One region of the Thiomicrorhabdus hydrogeniphila genome, then DNA from elsewhere that is predicted to be linked to it. Evidence: riboswitches for the same ligand, from Rfam matches in the RefSeq annotation. Region 1 holds a riboswitch; the other holds the start of a gene.
The links. A riboswitch is a leader RNA that binds a small molecule or an ion and turns the genes downstream of it on or off. The one in region 1 is predicted to bind thiamine pyrophosphate.
Positions count from the first base shown of each region.

Region 1 (7,510 bases):
TTAGGTTTTCTTTAAGAATTTGACGAGCAAGTTTTAAGTGCCAAAAATACGCATAGTTCATCTTTTTGGGAAAGCTCGTTCTTGGATCAGTAAAGAATTTAGCCATTGTATAGCGGGCTTTAGCATCCCCCTTTATTGCCGAATGACAAATTTGGTTTAACTGTTTATCTTTAAATAAACTGTTGCAAGTCTGGTTGTTAAAAACGTCGGCTGCTTGCAGATTAAATGCAAGAAAACCTAGAATAAAACCAAAACAGATTTGCGTTAAATAATGGCTGGTTTTTGTGTTTTGATTCAAAGTAATTGTTTGGTTTTCTGGCATGTTTATTAACCTGTATGAATGGTAATTATGAATATGTGCCTTATAGTAAATCAGGTTATTCAATAAGTAAAAAAATATTAACAAATACAAAACAAATACAAAACAAATACAAAACAAATACAAAACAAATACAAAACAAATACAAAACAAATACAATTTAGGATGACGATTTATTGAGTATTTGTTGAGATGAATTTATCTTTTTATGCATTGACTCATGTAACAATCTACCTATATACTTAGCCCTGATTTATGTCGGAGTGCCTTTAGGCTGAGATCGCGAAAGCGGGATCCGTAGAACCTGATCTGGATAATGCCAGCGAAGGGAACAATCAGATTAACGCAAATCTTTTGCGGTCAAAATTGTTTTAACCTATGTTTTTAATGGTTTGTTAATAAATTTGTAATGAGCGTTGTAATCATACCTTTTTACTCAGTTTTACCAGGCCTGGTAAATCTTGTGGCTATTATTGCGATTACATTTTTAGCGTTTTTGATCTCTTAATCTGAATCTACAGTCTATAGAGCTCCGCCTTTTAATTAATTTTTATGATTAATCATAATTAAATAAGGCAGAGTGATGAATACCAATAACCAACCAAAAACCGATCGTCGTCAACGTCGTGCAGAAGCTGAAGCATTTATTCAAAATGTATCGGGTCAATCTTTTCCAAATTCCAAAAAAGTCTATGTTGAGGGTAAATTGCACCCAATCAAAGTCGCCATGCGAGAAATTGCAGTAAGCGATACCATTAGCGGTAGCCGTGATAATCCAACGTATATTAAAAATGATGCCATTCCGGTTTACGATACATCGGGTGTTTACACCGACCCGCAAGTAAAAATTGACGTTTATCAAGGTTTGCCAAAATTGCGATCGAACTGGATAGATGCGCGTGGTGATGTAGAAGAATTAGATTCTGTTACCTCAAAATTTACCCAAGGTCGATTGGCAAATGAAGGGTTAGACCATATTCGTTTTGATAACTTGCCCAATGTAAAACGCGCCAAAAAAGACAAAAATGTCACTCAAATGCACTACGCACGCCAAGGCATTATTACGCCTGAGATGGAATACATTGCGATTCGTGAAAACATGCGCCGGTTAGAAGTTACTGATTCAGAATTAACCCAACAACATCCAGGGCAATCTTTTGGTGCCAGTATTCCTCAAATGATTACGCCAGAGTTTGTGCGTGACGAAGTCGCACGCGGTCGTGCGGTGATCCCTTGTAATATCAATCATCCAGAATCAGAACCTATGATTATTGGCCGTAACTTTTTAATTAAAGTAAACGCCAATATTGGTAACTCTGCGGTGGGTTCATCTATTGCCGAAGAGGTTGAAAAATTAGTTTGGTCAACCAAATGGGGAGCAGACACGGTAATGGATTTATCAACCGGGCGTAATATTCATGAAACCCGTGAATGGATTATGCGTAATTCACCTGTTCCTATTGGTACAGTACCGATTTACCAGGCCTTAGAAAAAGTAAATGGCGTGGCCGAAGACTTAACTTGGGAAGTGTTTAGAGATACCTTAATTGAACAAGCCGAACAGGGCGTAGATTACTTTACCATTCATGCGGGTGTGTTATTGCGTTATGTACCAATGACGGCTAAACGTGTAACAGGGATTGTTTCTCGTGGTGGTTCAATTATGGCTAAATGGTGTTTAGCCCATCATCAAGAAAACTTTTTGTACACGCATTTTGAAGACATTTGCGAGATTATGAAAGCGTATGACGTTACCTTTTCGCTTGGTGATGGTTTACGCCCAGGTTCGGTTGCTGATGCTAATGATGAAGCACAATTTGCCGAATTAGAAACCTTGGGTGAACTGACCAAAATTGCCTGGAAGCATGATGTTCAGGTCATTATTGAAGGGCCTGGTCATATTCCATTGCATATGATTAAAGAAAATGTAGAAAAACAAATTGATGAATGTGGTGAAGCGCCTTTTTACACTTTAGGGCCGTTAACTACCGATATTGCGCCTGGTTATGATCACATTACATCGGGTATTGGAGCAGCGAATATTGGTTGGTATGGTTGTGCCATGCTTTGTTATGTTACGCCCAAAGAGCATTTAGGTTTACCTAATAAAGACGATGTTAAAGAAGGTTTAATGGCTTATAAAATTGCCGCCCATGCAGGTGATTTGGCTAAAGGTCATCCTGGTTCTCAAATTAGAGATAACGCCTTATCTAAAGCACGCTTTGAATTTCGTTGGGAAGACCAATTTAATTTAGGGTTAGACCCAGAGCGTGCACGTGAATATCACGATGAAACCATTCCGCAAGAATCAGGAAAAGTAGCACATTTTTGTTCTATGTGTGGACCAAAATTCTGCTCTATGAAAATCAGTCAAGAAGTGCGTGATTACGCTAATGAGCAAGAAAAAGTGCGTTTGCACGATGATGAAAATGGCCAAATTACCGAAATTTCGTTAGAAAGTATTCAAGTCGGTATGAAAGAAAAATCGCAAGAATTTAGGGATGCTGGCAGTCAAATTTACCAAAAGGAGGCGTAATTGTGGACCCGCAGGTGAATTTGACTAAATCCAAAGTGGCGTTACCCAAAATGGCGCTACCTAAAATCGCTATTTTGGGTGCGGGTTTATTAGGCAGAATGCTCACTGTTTCATTAATGAAAGATTACCAAATCACTTTATTTGATAAAGACAATGGTGATGCCAAACAAAGTGCAGGCTATTTAGCGGCCGCTATGTTGGCTCCGCTTGCGGAGTCGGCCGATTGTGATTTAAAGATTATGAAAATGGGTGAAAAAGCGTTGATTTTATGGCCTGAATTTATAAAAAAATTAAGCACCCCCGTGTTTTTTCAACAAGCGGGCAGTTTAATTGTGACGTTTGATCAAGATATTGCTAGCTTAAAACAGTTTACAAGCCGTTTAAAAGGCCAAGATTATTCAGAGTTTGATTTACAGCAAATTCAGCAATTAGAGCCAGAATTAAATTCACGTCTTAAAAAAGGGTTGTTTTTACCCAATGAAGGACAATTAGACAATCGCCAACTTTTAGAGGCGATGGCCATTGAAATTCGTAAAAATGATGTGGTTTGGCATACCGATTCAATGGTAAAAACCACAGACCAAGCTGTATGGGTAAATAATAAAAAATTAACGGGGTATGACTGGGTTATTGACTGCCGAGGAATGGGGCTGCAACAAGACCAAACAAAAGTTCCAATACAATCTCAAACAAAACATCAGATGCAATCAAATAATCAACTTAGAGGGGTAAGGGGTGAGGTGATTAGAGTCTTTGCACCCGATGTAGTTTTGCAACGCCCCGTTAGGTTAATGCACCCTCGTTACCCCATTTATATAGCACCTAAAGAGAAGCATTACTTTGTTATTGGTGCCACGCAATTAGAATCTGAAGATCAACGTAAACCAACAGTTCGTTCTGCTTTAGAGCTTTTGTCGGCGTGTTTTAGTGTGCACAGTGGTTTTGCTGAGGCAGAGATTATTTCTATCGATGCAGGGCTACGGCCTGCCTATGTAAATAACCACCCAAAAATTACGAAACAAAAAAATAGAATAACTATAAATGGGCTTTTTAGACATGGCTATTTATTGGCTCCCGTTATGGTCGAAAAATGTGTAACCTTGTTAAAACAAGAAATGACAAAACAAATAAATACAGAACAATTGAATCAAGAATTGTCATTTTTACCAGGCCTGGTAAAACCACAAAATTCAAATTTAGTTCTCAATAAGGTGAATGAATGAATATCATCGTAAACCAACAAACCGTAATTTTTGAACAACAGGTAAACGTATCAAAAGTAATTGAAAAAGGGGCGTTTTTGCCACCTTATGCCGTGCTATTAAATGATGACTTTTTGCCTTATTCTCAATACCAAAATACCTGGTTAAAAGAGAATGACAAAATTGATATTGTTACGGCAATACAAGGAGGATAAAACGTGAAAAATTTGACTATGGAAGATGAAATTCAAATAAAAAAATCTACAAATGATTTAAAAAAGGATAAGCAACCTAATGATTTTATTTCTATTTATGGTACCAAACTATCTAGCCGGTTATTTGTAGGCAGTGCGCTTTATTCATCACCACAAATAATGCAAGAATCTATTATTGCCTCGGGTGCACAGGTGGTTACGCTCTCTTTAAGTAGGCAAAATCCTAATCAACAAGGCGGGCAAAGTTTTTGGAATATTATTCAATCATTAGGTGTACACCTTTTGCCGAATACTGCAGGCTGTTATTCGGTTAAAGACGCCATAAATATGGCCAAAATGAGCCGTGAATTGTTTGAAACAGATTGGATTAAATTAGAGTTAGTCGGTGATGATTATAATTTACAGCCTGACCCGATTGAGTTAGTAAAAGCAACTGAGATTTTAATAAATGATGGCTTTAAAGTTTTGCCATACTGTACCGATGATTTAGTGATTGCGCGTCATTTAGTTGAATTAGGGTGTGAAGTGATTATGCCTTGGGGTTCGCCTATTGGTTCAGGTAAAGGATTGTTAAACCCTTATGCGTTGCAGGCAATTAGAGATCGTTTTCCGGATATTACGATGCTTATTGATTCAGGAATTGGCAAGCCATCTCATGCTGTACAAGCGATGGAAATGGGGGTAGATGCTATTTTATTAAATACCGCCATTGCCCAAGCCAACCAACCACAACAAATGGCCGAGGCGTTTAAATTATCAGTTAAAGCAGGAAGAATAGCTTATTGCGCTGGAACCATGGCCGAACAAACATCGGCGCAACCTAGCACACCTACAATTGATTCACCATTTTGGCATCATGCTTGAAGTTTAGACATAAAAAATAAAAATGATAGATGTATCTTGTGATCACATTGCTTAAATAACCACTGGGTATACCAGGCCTGGTAAATCTGAAAATAATTATATTTAATTCATTAAAAAGGGTGATGTATTTATTGTTAACCGCGAATATACTATATGTAAATAAATTACATTTAAGTTTTCAAAGGAGAAAATAATGAATATGTCTAAAGCGGTAAAAAGAGCAGTATTAGGGTCATTGTTAGTTATGGGTGTTTCCGTTAATGTTTATGCAGAAGAGGCGGTTAAATTAAATACTCAACAACAAACACAGTTACAAACTCAACAGCATACAGCTCCTGTTCCAAATGGTAATGGTGTGGGAATTCAGCAACCAAAAAAGAAAATGATTCAACATCAAAATATGAATCAACACCAAAAAACTTTTGAAGGCGAATTACAAAAAGCTGAAAAAGGCAATAGAGTGGGAAATGCAAGCGGTAATAAATTAGAAAACCACACAGGAAATAGATCTGATAACAGAAGTGTTAACGGCGGAAATGGTTCAGTGAATCGTACAGGTAATGGTAAACATTAAATTTGTACCATTCATCCTATTTAGTTGTTTTGTGTAATTAAAAACCAGTGTTAAAAGACACTGGTTTTTTTATGTTTTTGTTTTATGTTATGAGTTAAATCGACAAAAGTATAAACAATTAGATACGTATTACATCCCAGAATTAATTCTATTATAAAGTTCTAACTTAGAGTTAACTTCATATTTTGCATAGATGTGTTTTACATGCGTTTTAACTGTATTGACACTTACATGCATCTCTTTTGCAATTTGAGTATATGTTTTTGCATCAAGTAGTTTTTTAAGGGTTTGTTTTTCTTTTTTAGTGAGTATGGGGATTTCATTTAATATTTGAATATTTTTAGTTTTAAAGGTATTACTTTTTACATCATGAAAAGGGCGAATAATGGTTTCAATCATCGTGCGCAAAGTCACAAGTTCTTGATCATTACTTTTGGATTCACCAAAATAGCAAAAAAACAAAAAGCCAATTAATTGATCCTCAAGCGATAAAAGAGGCATGCAAATATATTCTTTAAAATCTGTACTTTCTTGAAAATAATTAATTTTATTTTTTGAAAGAGATTCCCCCAATAGTTGATATAGATCCTTTTCTCTTTTAATAATATGTTTATTAAAAGATGTTGCTTTATGCATTTTAAGATAGTTATCCAAAATAATGGTATGGCTTTGTAAGTTGTAACGTTTAAATAGTTGATGAAATTGATTGCTTTTTTCAATCATAAACTCAAGTCTTAAAGTGTCCTTTTGCACAATGCACATACCGCAAAAGTCTGCATTGGAACGCTCTAATATATAATCAGCACGGTTACGAAAAACAGCCTCAATACTATGTCCTTCAATCAGACAAGATTGTATCTTTATGGTCTGTTGGAGAACCTCAATATCGTTAATTTCTTCCATGCATTAGTCCTTGCTTATTAAACTCATTTTAAAAAGTACCACAAATTAAGATGATTTAAATCAATTAAATTGTTTTTAAGCAGATTCAATTAATATATTTGTTACTAAATCACCCCCTAAGGTGATTACGTAGTTTATTCCACAGCCTTATTATTAAAACTGAAGAAGGAAATATTATAATAATGAAGCTGAGGTTTAAATGAAGATACGTAATACATTCAAATTAACAGGATTAACGACGGCATTGTTGTGTGCAAGCTTAACTGTGAATGCTGGTCAAATTGTTAGTGGTCCTCAAGGAGCGCCTAGTGCAGCAGATGGTTTTGGTGCTTTTAACTTAGACAATGTAGAAGTTAAAATTATTAATGCTGAAACAGGTGTTGATACAGGTAAGGTTTATACTGAATCAACAGGTGCTTATGATGCAATGGTAGCAGGTGATTCTTTTATCAGTGAAATGTTGGATGAAAACTCTGTAATAACCGGTATTTTACATGGTAAAGATTGGCCATTGGGTGAGCCGTCAGGTGTAAAAGTTGTTAATGATACTTTGGGTAAAACACTTTCGCATAGTCGTCCAGCGAGTTGTTTGTTGAGTACTTCGTATTTTAAATTTGGTGAAGACCCAGATTATACTGGCGCAACACCCGATGACGGATGGTTAGATTCAGCTAATCCTAATCCAACAATGTGTGACAGTCCGTTCCAAACACATAAGCGTTTTAAGGTTGATGCGATTACGCCGACAGAAGCAGAAGTTCAAGCTGATTCAATGGCAGTTTCTAAGCCGATTGACTTAGTGATTAATGTTAATGCTACATCAGGTGAAACAGATATTCGTCGTTACATGGTTTTACAAAAATTAAATAACTACAGTGATAAACGTTTTACAGGTTT
Region 1 covers NZ_BAAHXL010000001.1:1,621,971-1,629,480, reverse strand. The annotation lists gene ACYQ0E_RS07400 (tetratricopeptide repeat protein) at 1-322, opposite strand, end outside; TPP riboswitch at 569-667, shown strand; gene thiC (phosphomethylpyrimidine synthase ThiC) at 903-2,855, shown strand; gene ACYQ0E_RS07390 (FAD-dependent oxidoreductase) at 2,858-4,078, shown strand; gene thiS (sulfur carrier protein ThiS) at 4,075-4,272, shown strand; gene ACYQ0E_RS07380 (thiazole synthase) at 4,276-5,136, shown strand; gene ACYQ0E_RS07375 (hypothetical protein) at 5,330-5,710, shown strand; gene ACYQ0E_RS07370 (response regulator transcription factor) at 5,840-6,613, opposite strand; gene ACYQ0E_RS07365 (choice-of-anchor F family protein) at 6,813-7,510, shown strand, end outside.

Region 2 (7,510 bases), 350 kb from region 1:
CAATAAAATCAATAATCGGTTGGCAGTATTTCTCTTGTAATGGGTACATACTAATTTCAACGGATACTTTCATTATGTTTCCTTTATTTTTCTGCACAAATTACAACAAAGGCGCCTAAATCGTGGCCAGGTAAAATGTGAGTGGTTTTTTGATTATCGGTTTCAGGTAAAACGGTTTGCACGCTTTTAAGATTTTTATAACCCGCTTGGTGTAAAAATCCTTTAATATCCGTGTAAGTGTAAAACGTTGCATCACAATAAAAAGGGCTATTGTGTTTGTGTTCTTCGTACATTTTTCCTAAAGGTGAGTTTTTTTCTAAAAAGGCAATAACGATTTTGCCATTATCTTTGGTCACTCTAGCGGCTTCTTGATAAGCCTTTAGAGGATTATCTAAAAAACAGGTAGAAGTGATAAAAATAGCAAAATCAAATTGCTGATCATCAATAGGTAGTGCTTCTGCAACGCCATCAATAAGAGATAAGCCTCTTGTTTTAGCTTGATCTCTCATTGCTAAAGCTGGCTCAATGCCAGTATCTATATTAAGCGGAGCAGTAAAACGTCCGCTACCAGCACCTATTTCAATACCTTTACCTTCTGGTAAAAGTTGTGTAATCGCTGCAATTTCAGCTTGATAAATAGCAGGGTTCTCATCAAACCACTCATCATAAGCGGTGGCGTGAGATTCATATCCTTGAGTTTTAGGCATAAGGGTTTTCTCTATATTTAGTGGCAACCGCCAGAAAGTTTAATGATAAAAACGCTTTGTGGAATCTCTTGTAAAGCATTTTGCATGGCTTGTTTAAGTACCGGCATAATATCTTGGTAATTACCAAATAAAGTGGTGCTCATGGCGTTTGTTGTTACGGTCGTATTCGGCATGTTTTCGATGTCATTTATAAAGTTCTTTACAAGGTCTCTATAGTTTTCTTGTAAAGGGTAAAGGCTTATATCAACTGAAACTTTCATCTGTACAAACTCCAAAAGGGTTGGTTAAACCCTTTATTCTACAAGCAATTAAAAATAAACGCGCCCTGTAACACCAATTTGACGAGGATCACCTAAGCGAATAAAGCCTTTTTCACCAGAGCCATCTAAATCAAAATAAAAGCCTCTAGTAGCATATCTTTCATCAGTTAAGTTTTTGCCCCACAGATAAATCTCATAATCAGCTGTTTCGTAACCAATTCGTGCATTAGTAATAACATACGCTTTTGATGCATAATTATGAACATTATCAAAATAGAACTTGTCAACAGCAGTTATGTCAGCCTGTGTGTAGAATCCGTTTGAATTTCTATACTTAGCTCCAACATTAATTTGATAGTTTGGTGCGTGTGCTTGTTCACGATTAACAATAACATAGTAGCTTGATGCTGGATTTCCTTCTACATTGGTTTGAATTAAGCCTGCTGAAGCGTATAAATTCCAGTTCTTGTTTGCTGTCCAGTTAATGTTGGCTTCTAGGCCATAGTTCTGAGCGTAGGTAAAGTTTTCGGTATAAAATTTCCAAGGGTCAACGCCTGTAACTGTTGGTGATGTGTAACCATCAAATTGTGGGTTGAAACGGTCCATATAAAAAGCCGTGATGTCAGAGGTTAGGCCATACTCAGCGAGATTAGATTTTAAGCCAATTTCATAATTATAAAGGGTTTCAGCAGCAAAATTTTGATTGGCCGTTCCTGCAAGATCAGAGTTAAAACCTCCTGCTTTATAACCACGAGTAATACTTGCATACGCGGTATGTTTGTCATTGTATTTGTAGCTGTAACTTAGGCTTGCACCCCATAGTGTTTCACTTGGATTAAAACGATTGGGGTACTCTTTAAATGTACTTTCATTTTTTTCAATTCTTAAGCTTGCTGATACGGTGGTTTTTTCATTGGTGTGGATGTCGATTTGCCCAAAACTAGCGAGCTTATTAATTGTGTAGTCACTAGAAGATAGCGAGCCAGCATCATTTTCGTTATTGGTTTCTGCAAGATGAGAGCCGTATAGGCCGACCAACCAATCGGTATTACCAAATAATTTTGATTTAGGTGTAGATAACCAACGAAGTTCTTGAGTAAAAGATTTACGTTCTTTTACATTTTCGTAGTTATCACCCCATGCAGTTGTTGGCCCCCAGTCATAGTCATAACCATAAGTCATATCAGAATTTGTAAAGCTTGTTTTACTTGTGAAGATAAAGTTTGGATTGGCTTGCCAGTTAACTTTTACCGATGCGGCGTTAGACAGTTGAGTATCTTTCCCGGGGTCGTTTGAAAGGGTTGTAAAGCTATTATCTGCTGACCATGCATCATATCCATTATTTAAATCAGCATGCAATACAGATACATCAACGGTCGTGTCTGAATCTGGGAAAAAGCGTAATTTACCACGTAAGGTTAATTCATCACGACCATTAGTATCAGTTCTATCTAGTGTTTTGTTGTCTCTAAAGCCATCACTGGTGTGTTTAAATAGAGAGAAGCGGTATTGTGTTGCATCTTCTTTGGAGCTCACAGGTCCGCTGGTCATAAAACCAATTTCTTTTAAGTTATCTTGGCCCAAGCTCATTTCGGCCATGCTTTCTTGGTAGGGTGTTGGGTCATTTGATTCAATGTGAATTAAACCAGCAATGGCACTTTGGCCATAACGAGTGTTTTGCGGGCCGCGAAGTACTTCAACTTGCTTAACGTCAAATAGATTGCCAGCCATACCAATACCGCTAAAATCCATATCATCAATTGAAAAACCGACACTTGAATTTGGTGCACCTGTGTATTCATCACGTTCACCAATACCGCGTATTTGAATGTGGCGAGCATGCGAGCTTTGACCAGAAAAGTTTACATTTGGCGTTTTCAACAGAACGTCATCAAATTCAATTGCACCTTGGTCTTGCAAATCGGCCTGGGTTTTTACGTCAACGCTGGTTGGCATGTCTTGTTTGCTTGTTTCACGTAGGTCGGCATTGACAACAACAGGTTTAAGGTCGTCTGCAAAAGATGGATTGCTTGAAATTGCGGCGAATATAGCCAAAGTAATAGGCTTAAGTTTGTTGGTCATGCGCTTTCCTTATAGGGCAAGAAAAGGCAGTAAAATATAGACTGAGAAAACACAAGTTAAGCCTGCCCAAATTATTTGAGCAAACTCAATGGTTATCTTTTTGACTAGATTGTGCCTTTCCTACGCCAGTATTAGCTGGATCAGGTTCAAAGGGTCTTTCGGTATCTCGAAATCTCAGGTCTTAAGTGACCACCCCTGGCAAACTAACCGTTTTTGATTTAAAAACGTTAGTTAATGTATTTAGGTATAAATTTTTTGCGGATTGTACAGTAAAGTTGGTTAAAATGGAAATCATCCAAGTCTTATATAAAAATATAAGCTATTAAAATGTGTTAAAGGGTTCGTAGATGTCTGAGAGTGTAAAACCAAATATTAGTAAAGAGATTATGCAGCGTTTAAAATCGATAGATGATTTACCGCATTTCCCAGATGCTTTAATGAAGCTTGAGCAAGCGTTAGTTGCTAATGAAAGTTTACCTATGGATAAAATAGTGCAATTAATTGCCCAAGATCCACGTTTGGTGGCTGGATTAATTAATATGGCGAACAGCGCAAAATATACAACGGGTAAAGAAGTTAATGATTTATCTGATGCGGTGACTCGAATTGGTTTAAAGGAGATGCGTTTAATGGCGCATCTTATTCAATATCAAACGTCATTTAAACGTAAACCCCCATTTAGTGATAAACATTTTTTAAGACATTCTTTTTTGTCGGCCTTAATTGCTCAAAGATTGGCTAAAATCGTTAAATTAGATTCTGGTGAGGCATTTTTAGCGGCATTAATGCGGGATATAGGCGTATATCTTTTAGCAATGGAAGATAGAGATAAATATCTTGAAGTGATTAAGGAGACAGATTTTGATGTTTCAAAATTACCACAGGCTGAAAATGAAGTGTTTGGTACTTATCATGCATTAATGAGTGCACGTTTATTGCAGGAATGGAATTTTGCAACGGTTGTTGTAATGGGTGTGGCATTTCATCATAATCCAGAAAAAACAGATCCTAAGTTTCAACCTTTTGCTTATTTAACGTATTTGGCTGAGAATGCGGTATTTAGGCTGGGGTTTGATAATGGTATTGCCGATATATTAGAAGGTGATATAGAAAACCCTCCTGCTAAGTTATTAGAGGCGTTAGCATTTTTTAATCTAACGTTAGAACAGTTTGATGAAACCTCACAATTGGCATTAGCAGATGCAGATAGTATGGGGTTGTAATTTTTTAAATTTATAAATGTAAAAAAACGAATTTACCAGGCCTGGTAAATCGTTTATAAACATAAAAATATGTGTTTATTGTTCCTTTAAATACTTTAATTGTAAATTACAGAGCAATTAGAAATAAGTATCAGTTCTTATGTGTATTTATATGTCTAAAGAAAGTTTATTGTCTATTTTTATCTTATCCATAAGTTATGTATAAATCTTTATAGATATGTTTATGTAAAATATATATAAAACTTATGAGAAAATGTTAAAATAACGGGCTTAATTTTTTAAACTTTGTAAATATCAGAAATAAGAGACTAAATCGATGCCAATCATTACGTTACCAGATGGTTCTACTAAACAGTTTGATCAAGCTACATCAGTTATGCAAGTGGCTGAAAGTATTGGGACGGGGCTGGCAAAGGCTACGGTAGCAGGACGTGTAAATGGTCAGCTAAAAGACGCGAGTGATTTAATCTCTGAAGATGCAAGTGTTGAAATTATTACCATGCGAGATGAAGAGGGCGTACATATTATGCGTCACTCTTGTGCGCACTTATTAGGTCATGCCTTAAAGCAATTGTTTCCAGATGCCAAAATGGCCATTGGACCAGTTATCGACAATGGCTTTTATTATGACATTGATATGGAATATAAAATTACGCCTGACGATTTGAAAAAAATCGAAAAGCGTATGTTGGAATTAGCTAAAACCAAATATCCAGTAATTAAAAAAATGTTATCACGTGAAGAAGCCGTGGCAACATTTGAATCTCGTGGTGAGGATTACAAATTAGAATTAATTCGTGATTTACCTAATGAAACGGAATTTGGTTTTTATTTTCACGAAGAATATGTCGATATGTGTGTTGGTCCTCACTTGCCAAACATGGGGTTTGTTAAGGCACTAAAACTAACTCATGTTGCGGGTGCTTACTGGCGTGGTAATTCAGATAACGTTATGTTGCAGCGTATTTACGGCGTTGCCTTCCCAGATAAGCAATCTTTAAAAGATTACTTGCACATGATGGAAGAAGCAGAAAAGCGTGATCACCGTAAACTAGGTAGAACATTAGATCTATTTCACGTTGAAGATTTAGCCCCTGGAATGGCTTTTTGGCACCCAAAAGGAATGACCTTATACCGTATTGTAGAAGAGTATATGCGTGGTCAGTTGGTTGCTAATGATTATGATGAAATTCGTACCCCATTGATTTTAGACCGCTCATTATGGGAAAAATCAGGTCACTGGGATAAATTTAAAGACAATATGTTCACCACAGAAACCGACAACCGTGATTACGCGGTTAAGCCGATGAACTGTCCTGGTCATATTCAGGTTTATAACCGTCACCTAACCAGTTACCGTGATTTACCGATTCGTATTGCTGAATTTGGTACCGTACACCGTAATGAACCATCAGGAACCCTGCATGGTTTAATGCGTGTTCGTTCATTTACACAAGATGATGCCCATATCTTCTGTACAGAAGAGCAGATTAAGGAAGAGGTTCAAGGTTGTATCGATTTAGTCTTTGAAACCTATGCTGATTTTGGTTTTGACAATATTGCTGTTAAGTTCTCAACACGACCAGAACAGCGTGTAGGCGCTGACGATGTTTGGGATTTGGCCGAAGCCGCTCTTGAAGAAACACTTAAAGATGCAGGTTTAGACTATAAATTGCAACCTGGTGAAGGTGCGTTTTATGGCCCTAAAATTGAGTTTCAATTAAAAGATTGTATTGGTCGAGTTTGGCAGTGTGGAACGATTCAATTGGACTTCTCAATGACTCAAGCAGAGCGTTTAAACGCAACTTATATTGGTCAAGATAATGAAAAACATCATCCAGTAATGATTCACCGTGCCATTTTAGGTTCACTTGAACGTTTTGTTGGTATTTTAATTGAACATTATGAAGGAAGATTTCCAACTTGGTTAGCGCCGGTTCAAGCTGTAATTGCTCCAATTTCTGAATCTAACAATGAATATGTAGTCGAAATGACTAAAAAATTGAAAAAACATGGGTTTAGAGTCGATTCGGACTTGAGAAATGAGAAGGTTGGGTTTAAAATTCGCGAACACACAATGCAACGTGTTCCATATATTTTGGTTGTAGGTGATCAAGAGATGGAAGATGGTAGTGTAAATGTTCGTGCAAGAAATGGTCAAAACCTAGGCTCATTTAGCTTAGAACAACTTGTAAAACTATTGAATGACGATATTTCTAATCTAGGTCGTGTTGTAGAAACACAAGATTGAAATATAGTTAAGTTTGTTTAAAAAACAGACAAAAAAAGAATTTAATTAATTGGAGGATATTGCTATCGCAATCAGAAGAGGTCGTGGAAGACCACAACAACCAGAAGCACCAAAAGATAGAATCAACAAGGCGATTACTGCTACACCAGAAGTAAGATTAATTGACGCAGAAGGTGAACAAGCGGGCGTTGTGTCCATTCAGGATGCATTAGCGCAAGCGGCAGAAGCCGGGTTAGATTTGGTTGAGATTACTGCGAAAGCCAATCCTCCAGTTTGTAAAATCATGGACTATGGTAAATACCTTTACCAGCAGCAGAAAAAGCAGCATGAAGCTAAGAAAAAGCAGAAGCAAGTCCAGGTTAAAGAGGTTAAGTTTCGCCCAGGAACTGAGGAGGGAGATTATCAGGTAAAACTACGCAACCTGGTGAAATTCCTAGATAACGGTGATCGCGTCAAGGTAACTATTTGGTTCCGTGGCCGTGAAATCACTCATAAGGAACTGGGACTTAAAATGTTGGAACGTATTAGGGATGATATTCAAGAGGTTGCTACCGTTGAACAAATGCCTAAGATGGAAGGTCGTCAAATGCAAATGATGGTCGCTCCAACAAAGAAAAAGCAAGCTAATTAATTTTAATATTTTTTAAAAATAATTAATTGCAATACAACAGCTGGGGTCTATTTTAATTTATTAAAACAGATTTCTGGTGCAGCTCCCTCAGTGCTGTTCGTTGTTCCGAGAATAAATCAAATGTATTTTTATACATTTAGATTTAATTTAAAAACTGAAAGTGGCTCAATTTATTGAGTAACACTAAAATGCGGAGTTTCATTCAATGCCAAAGATGAAAACAAATAGTAGTGCTAAAAAGCGCTTCTCAAAAACTGGCTCAGGTCGTTTTAAATGTAAACAGTCTCACTTACGTCATATTTTGACGAAGAAATCGACTAAGCGTAAACGTCAACTTCGTTCTGGAAGTATGATTC
Region 2 covers NZ_BAAHXL010000001.1:1,975,206-1,982,715, reverse strand. The annotation lists gene ACYQ0E_RS08985 (YkoF family thiamine/hydroxymethylpyrimidine-binding protein) at 1-73, opposite strand, end outside; gene ACYQ0E_RS08980 (class I SAM-dependent methyltransferase) at 84-707, opposite strand; gene ACYQ0E_RS08975 (YkoF family thiamine/hydroxymethylpyrimidine-binding protein) at 725-967, opposite strand; gene ACYQ0E_RS08970 (TonB-dependent receptor) at 1,016-3,049, opposite strand; TPP riboswitch at 3,149-3,256, opposite strand; gene ACYQ0E_RS08965 (HDOD domain-containing protein) at 3,397-4,272, shown strand; gene thrS (threonine--tRNA ligase) at 4,589-6,523, shown strand; gene infC (translation initiation factor IF-3) at 6,594-7,154, shown strand; gene rpmI (50S ribosomal protein L35) at 7,360-7,510, shown strand, end outside.
Region 2: linked by a shared signal. The riboswitch ahead of ACYQ0E_RS08970 (TonB-dependent receptor) and the one ahead of thiC (phosphomethylpyrimidine synthase ThiC) in region 1 are both predicted to bind thiamine pyrophosphate.